Linked DNA regions of Streptosporangium sp. NBC_01755. The protein of the gene in region 1 interacts with the protein of each later gene in a pairwise test. Links are inferred from orthologs where the notes say so. Each region holds a gene or a part of one and is shown on either strand. Other genes may lie near its edges. The genes, in order: rlmN and ftsZ.

What was found.
Region 2: the proteins of rlmN (region 1) and ftsZ interact in binary tests that used the Escherichia coli proteins (3 or more experiments, as listed by UniProt). The link is inferred for Streptosporangium sp. NBC_01755 from one-to-one orthologs.

The regions. Positions count from the first base shown.
Region 1 is NZ_CP109131.1:5,273,151-5,276,347, forward strand. Bases 269-3,152 are described here. They hold rlmN (23S rRNA (adenine(2503)-C(2))-methyltransferase RlmN), read left to right. Parts: upstream 269-1,090; coding sequence 1,091-2,215; downstream 2,216-3,152. Other genes in these bases: OG884_RS25135 (suppressor of fused domain protein), read right to left, coding at 269-1,018; OG884_RS25145 (ATP-binding protein), read left to right, coding at 2,566-3,152. Also shown: more of OG884_RS25135, read right to left, coding at 1-268; more of OG884_RS25145, read left to right, coding at 3,153-3,197.
Region 2 is NZ_CP109131.1:6,268,961-6,272,158, forward strand. The notes cover bases 132-3,016. They hold ftsZ (cell division protein FtsZ), read left to right. Parts: upstream 132-835; coding sequence 836-2,197; downstream 2,198-3,016. Other genes in these bases: OG884_RS29780 (cell division protein FtsQ/DivIB), read left to right, coding at 132-610; OG884_RS29790 (YggS family pyridoxal phosphate-dependent enzyme), read left to right, coding at 2,395-3,016. Also shown: more of OG884_RS29780, read left to right, coding at 1-131; more of OG884_RS29790, read left to right, coding at 3,017-3,099. UniProt on the Escherichia coli protein: Essential cell division protein that forms a contractile ring structure (Z ring) at the future cell division site. The regulation of the ring assembly controls the timing and the location of cell division.

The DNA.
Region 1 (3,197 bases):
AGGCCAGGTGTAGCTCGTCCGGGGTGATCGGGATGAGCCAGAGCCACTGGACGGAGTCCCCGCCGAAGGAGAAGCCTGACAGGTCGGGCAGCCCGGGCATCCCGGTCAGCATCATGACCCCGCCGTAGGCGGAGCCGAGCGGGAAGGTCTCCGGCCGGTGGTACCACCTGGCGGTGTGGCCGTGGCCCAGCCAGGTGACCGAGTGCCACGGGTACTGTCCCAGCCACAGGAACAGCCGGGCCGCGTCGCGGGCGTCGCCGGATGAGGCGACGGCGAGCTCCACCCGGGCGTAGGCGTCGGGCCGGTCGATGTACTGCTCGACGGTGGGCATCCGCTGGCAGCTCATCCCGACGGTGGAAAGGATCGTGTGCTCCCTGCCCCGCTCCGGTGGTCGTTCGGTGATGCCCACCGTGGGCATCCGCTCGCCTCCGGCGTCCCAGAACCGGCCCGCGGTGCCGACCCTGCGGTCCAGGTGGCCCATCACGAACTGCTGGAACGATGCCCAGGCGCCGTCGCCGCCGCGCCACTCCCAGTAGGCGCGGGCCTTGGCGATCCGTGCGGCCAGTGTGTCGTGGGCCTCCCGCAGTGACCAGGCGAACGGGGACTCGCCCAACGCGTCACGAGAGTAGCCGGGCATTCCCCTGCTCATGTCCGCCCACCCGGGAATGACCGCCAGCAGCTCGTCGTTCTCGTACAGGGCGACGCCGTCGCCCTCTTCGAACCACAGCGCCCGCAGCGTGCCCAGGGGGCCTCTGCCGTCAGGGTGCCGGGTGTTCGCCCGGGGGGAGATCGGCGGCAGTGCGGAGTTCAGCCGGTCCGGGTCGAGTCTCTCAGGGGCGGGGCCATGATTGGCCAGCCAGACGGCTCCGTGCACCTTTCCTCGCGACCCGCACAGGTAAGCTACCGAGGAAGTCTCGTCGCGTTCGACCACCAGGGTGCGGCTCCCGTAGGGATTGACGTCGGTGAGTACGACCTCGACGCCGTCTCCCTGTTCTCCCGTGGGGCGGTTTGTCGCCATACCTCCGGACTCTAGATTACGGTCGGGCACCGCTTCGAGTATTCGCGTAACCGTCGAGAGAAGGCATTGGACGTGTCGACTGCCAGCCCGTCCGGGACTCCCGTACCCGGCCAGCTCACCTTCGTGGCGCCGCGCCGGGCCAAGCCCGCCCGCCACCTGGCCGACCTGACCATGGCCGAGCGCCGGGCGGCGGTCGCCGAGCTGGGCGAGAAGCCGTTCCGCGCGGACCAGCTGTCCCGGCACTACTTCGAGAAGCTCAACGGCGATCCCGCGCTGATGACCGACCTTCCGGCCGCGGCCAGGGAGAAGTTCGCCGCCGCGCTCTTCCCCAGCCTGCTGACCTCCGTCCGGGAGATGACCACCGACGCCGGCACCACCCGTAAGACGCTGTGGCGGCTCTTCGACGGCGCGCTGGTCGAGTCGGTCCTCATGCGCTACACCGACCGCACGACCATGTGCGTGTCCTCGCAGGCGGGCTGTGGCATGAACTGCCCGTTCTGTGCCACCGGCCAGGCGGGCCTGACCCGCAACATGACCACCGCCGAGATCGTCGAGCAGGTCGTCGCCGGGGCGCGGGCGCTGGCGGCCGGCGAGGTTCCCGGCGGCCCCGGGCGGGTCGGCAACGTGGTCTTCATGGGCATGGGCGAGCCGCTGGCCAACTACAAGGCCGTGGTCGGCGCCGTCCGCCGTATGGTCGAGCCCGCTCCAGACGGCCTGGGTATCTCCGCCCGGGGCATCACCGTCTCCACGGTCGGTCTGGTCCCGGCGATCGGCAAGCTCGCCGGGGAGGGGCTTCCGGTGACGCTGGCGCTCTCGCTGCACGCTCCCGACGACGAGCTCCGCGATACCCTGGTGCCGATCAACACCCGGTGGAAGGTCGCCGAGGTGCTCGACGCGGCCTGGGACTACGCGGCCAGAACCAAGCGCCGCGTCTCCATCGAGTACGCGCTGATCAAGGACATCAACGATCAGGAGTGGCGGGCCGACCTGCTCGGCAAGCTGATCAAGAACAAGCTCGTGCACGTCAACCTGATCCCGCTCAATCCGACCCCGGGTTCCAAGTGGACCGCCTCCCGGCCGGCGGACGAGCGGGCCTTCGTCCGGCGCCTGGAGTTCCACGGCGTGCCGGTGACGGTCCGTGACACCCGCGGCCGCGAGATCGACGGCGCCTGCGGCCAACTCGCCGCCGCCGAGTAACCTCCCCTTTTCCTTACGGCTGCGCCCGCTGAGGCGCCGACCGCCGCCCGGCCCCTCCTGGCCGGGCGGCGCTCCCCGGCCGCCCCACACTCCTTCCGCATCGCCAACCGGCCCGGCATGGCTCGTCCGGATTCCCACCCGTTCCCCTCGTCGCGACCACCCCCACATCGACCGGCATCCCACAAAGCGGCGACTACCGCACCACTCCATCGACGGCGATCCTGCCGCGTCACCGGCGACCAGCCTGTCAGCAAGTCGGCGACCAATCTGCTATCAAAGTAGCGACCATTCTGTCAGCAACCCAGCGGCTATCCTGTCACCAGACCGCGCTCATCGATCCCGCTGGTTTCGTGGAATTCCCCGAACTCATGGTCATCGACGAGATCCAGCGAGCCCCCGAGCTGCTGCTCGCCATCAAGGAACAGGTGGACACCGATCCGAGGCCGGGCCGATATCTGCTGACCGGATCGGCACGCGTGCTTGGGCTCCGGGGGCTTCCCGACGCGTTGCCTGGCCGGATGGAGACCATCGAGCTGTGGCCCTTCTCGCAGGGCGAGATCGACGGCACGGCCGACGGATTCGTGGACGCCATCTTCGCCGAGCCTGAAAATCTTCACCATACTTCCGGGGTCAGCCGTGCCGAGTACGCAGAACGGCTGGTCCGGGGTGGGTTTCCCGAGGCGGTCTCACGTCCCAACATCCGCAGACGGGAGCGATTCCTCGACTCGTACGTCGCGGATCTCATCGCGCGTGACGTGAGTCAGCTGGCGGAGATCGAGCGGACCTCGGAGATGCGGGCTCTGATCCGGCTACTGGCCGCCAGGTCGGGCCAGTTACTGGTTCCCGGGTCCTTGAGCAACGGGATCGGGCTTTCCGCGAGCACGGTCCAGCGTTACCTTGGCCTGCTGGAAGAGGTCTTTCTGATCAAGCGGATCCCCGCCTGGTCACGCAACCTCGGCAGCCGTTCGACCGGAACGCCCAA
Region 2 (3,198 bases), 1.0 Mb from region 1 along the record:
CGCCGCGTGGCTGGTGTTCTTCTCCCCGGTGCTCGGGGTGCGGGAGATCCAGGTGGTGGGCAACGCGGCCCTGTCCACCGAGCAGATCCGGCGGGCGGCGCAGGTGGCCGGTGGCAGGCCCCTCGCCACGGTCGACCTGGCCGAGGTCGAGGAGCGAATAGGCCGGATCACGCAGATCGAGTCGGTGACGGTCAGCCGCGCCTGGCCTGGGACCCTGTGGGTGAAGGTCGTGGAGCGCAGGCCGGTGGCGGTGGTGCCGGTCGGTGGCAGGTCCGCGCTGATGGACCGGCACGGGATGGTCACCGAGGTCAAGGATATCGCGCCCCCGGCGCTGCCCGTGCTGCGGGTGGACCGGCCGGGGCCGGGGGACCCGGCGACCGCGGCGGCGCTCACGGTCATCGCCGCGCTGCCGGAGAATCTGGCCCGCCGGGTCGCGGAGGTGCTCGCACCGTCGGCGGAGACGGTCTCGTTGCGGCTGAAGGACGGCCGCGCGATCGTGTGGGGTGGCGGTGACCGGCCCGCGGACAAGGCACGGATCCTTGTTACGCTGCTCAAGCGTCCGGCCGACACCTATGACGTCAGTTCGCCTGACGTCGTGACGGTTAAGTGATCTCATCGGATGGCGGGCGTTCCCGGAAAAGGACGGCCCGCGACACGCTGGACGTGCTTGCGGCGCGGTTAGTTGACCCGCCAGGAGCGTAACTCCTACTGTCCGTATCACTCCTCAGGTTGACATAAAGCTAAATCTCAACTTGAGGGTGAGGGTTTTGGAAACGACGGCACGGGCCCCGTGCCGCATGAAATTGCAAGTCAACGAGCGGAAAGGCCCCTCGTCGTGGCAGCACCGCAGAACTACCTCGCGGTCATCAAGGTTGTAGGAATCGGCGGAGGCGGAGTCAACGCCGTCAACCGGATGATCGAGGAGGGACTCAAGGGCGTCGAGTTCATCGCCATCAATACCGACGCCCAGGCGCTGCTGATGAGTGACGCCGACGTCAAGCTCGACGTCGGGCGCGAGCTCACTCGCGGCCTCGGCGCGGGAGCCAACCCCGAAGTCGGGCGCAAGGCGGCCGAGGACCACCGTGAGGAGATCGAAGAGGTCCTCAAGGGCGCCGACATGGTTTTCGTCACGGCCGGTGAGGGCGGTGGCACGGGCACCGGAGGTGCCCCGGTGGTGGCCAACATCGCCCGCACCCTGGGCGCGCTGACCATCGGCGTCGTGACCCGGCCCTTCAGCTTCGAGGGGCGGCGCAGGGCGATGCAGGCGGACGCGGGCATCGAGACCCTCCGAGAGGAGGTCGACACCCTCATCGTGATCCCGAACGACCGGCTGCTGTCGATCTCCGACCGGCAGGTGAGCGTGCTGGACGCCTTCAAGGCGGCGGACCAGGTGCTGCTCTCCGGTGTCCAGGGCATCACCGACCTGATCACCACGCCCGGCCTGATCAACCTCGACTTCGCCGATGTGAAGTCGGTCATGTCCGGTGCCGGCTCGGCCCTGATGGGCATCGGCCACGCGCGCGGCGACGACCGTTCGGTCGCGGCGGCCGAGATGGCCGTGTCCAGCCCGCTGCTGGAGGCCAGCATCGACGGCGCGCACGGCGTGCTGCTGTCGATCGCCGGCGGCTCCGACCTCGGCCTGTTCGAGATCAATGAGGCGGCCCAGCTCGTCTCCACCGCCGCGGCACCGGACGCCAACATCATCTTCGGTACGGTCATCGACGACGCCCTCGGCGACGAGGTGCGCGTCACCGTGATCGCGGCAGGGTTCGACGAGCCCGCTCCCGAGCCCAAGCAACTCCCGCAGCCGGCGGCCCGCACGCAGCCCGCCTCGCGTCCCGCCCCGCCACCGCCCTCGGCGGCCCCCCCGGTCCGCCCGCTGGCGCCCACGGTCAAGGCGGAGCCCCGTCCGGAGCCCAGGGTGGAGCACGCGCCGCCCCCACCGGTGCGCTCGGTCGTCACCCCGCCGCCCGCGCCGGTGGAGCCGACGCCTCCGCCCCAGCAGATCCACCCGGTCCACCCGGTGGAGCACTTCGAGCCGCACTCCCCTCCGCTGTCGATCCCGCGTCCGGCTCCCGAGCCCTCGCAGCCGACGCCGATCTCCGCGAGGGTCACCGACCCCGCCCGGCGCCGACCGGTGATCTTCGAGGAGCAGGAAGAGGAGTTGGACGTCCCCGACTTCCTGAAGGAGCGGTGATCTTCGAGGAGCAGGAAGAGGAGTTGGACGTCCCCGACTTCCTGAAGGAGCGGTGATCTTCGAGGAGCAGGAAGAGGAGTTGGACGTCCCCGACTTCCTGAAGTGATATCGCTCACGGTGGGGGTGGGCGAAGAGCCTCCCGACCGTGCCGGGAAGAATGGGCTCCGCCGGTTTGCCACTGTCCGAGCGGCGGAGATGTGACGGAAACAACACGACGAGATGAGATAGCGGCCGGACTGGCCCGGGTCGAGGCGGAGATCGCCGAAGCCTGCCGGGCCGCCGGCCGCGGTCGCGAGGAGCTGACGCTCGTCGCGGTGAGCAAGACCTACCCCGCCTCCGACGTGCGACTGCTGGCCGGGCTCGGGATCGCCGACGTCGGGGAGAATCGCGACCAGGAGGCTTCGGTCAAGGCGCGAGAGTGCGCCGACCTCGGCCTCCGCTGGCACTTCGTCGGCCAGTTGCAGACCAACAAGGTCCGCTCGGTGGTCGGCTACACGGACGTCGTCCACTCGGTCGACCGCCCGCGCCTGGTCACCGCCCTCAGCCGGGAGGCACTCGGGGTGGGACGCCGGATCACCTGCCTGGTGCAGGTCGCGCTCGGCGGTGACCCGGCCAGGGGCGGCGTGCCTCCAAAGGAGGCCGAGGCGCTGGCGGACGCCGTGGCCGGGGCGCCGGGGCTGGAGTTGGGCGGGGTGATGGCGGTCGCGCCGCTGGGGGAGGAGCCGGGCAGGGCGTTCGCGAGGCTGAGGGAGATCGCGCGGTCCGTCCAGGAGGCCCACCCGGGCGCCGACGTCATCTCGGCGGGGATGAGCGGGGATATGTCCCAGGCCATTGCCAACGGTGCGACACACCTGCGTGTTGGTACGGCGTTGCTCGGTCGCAGGAAGCCCTTCGTCAGGTAATGTCCATTCAAGTGGACCTTGGCGTCCGCGTACCCGGACAGCGGTCGAACGGTGGTGAGCTCAGGGCGGTCGGGCTGTCCCTCGGGCACATCGAGGTAA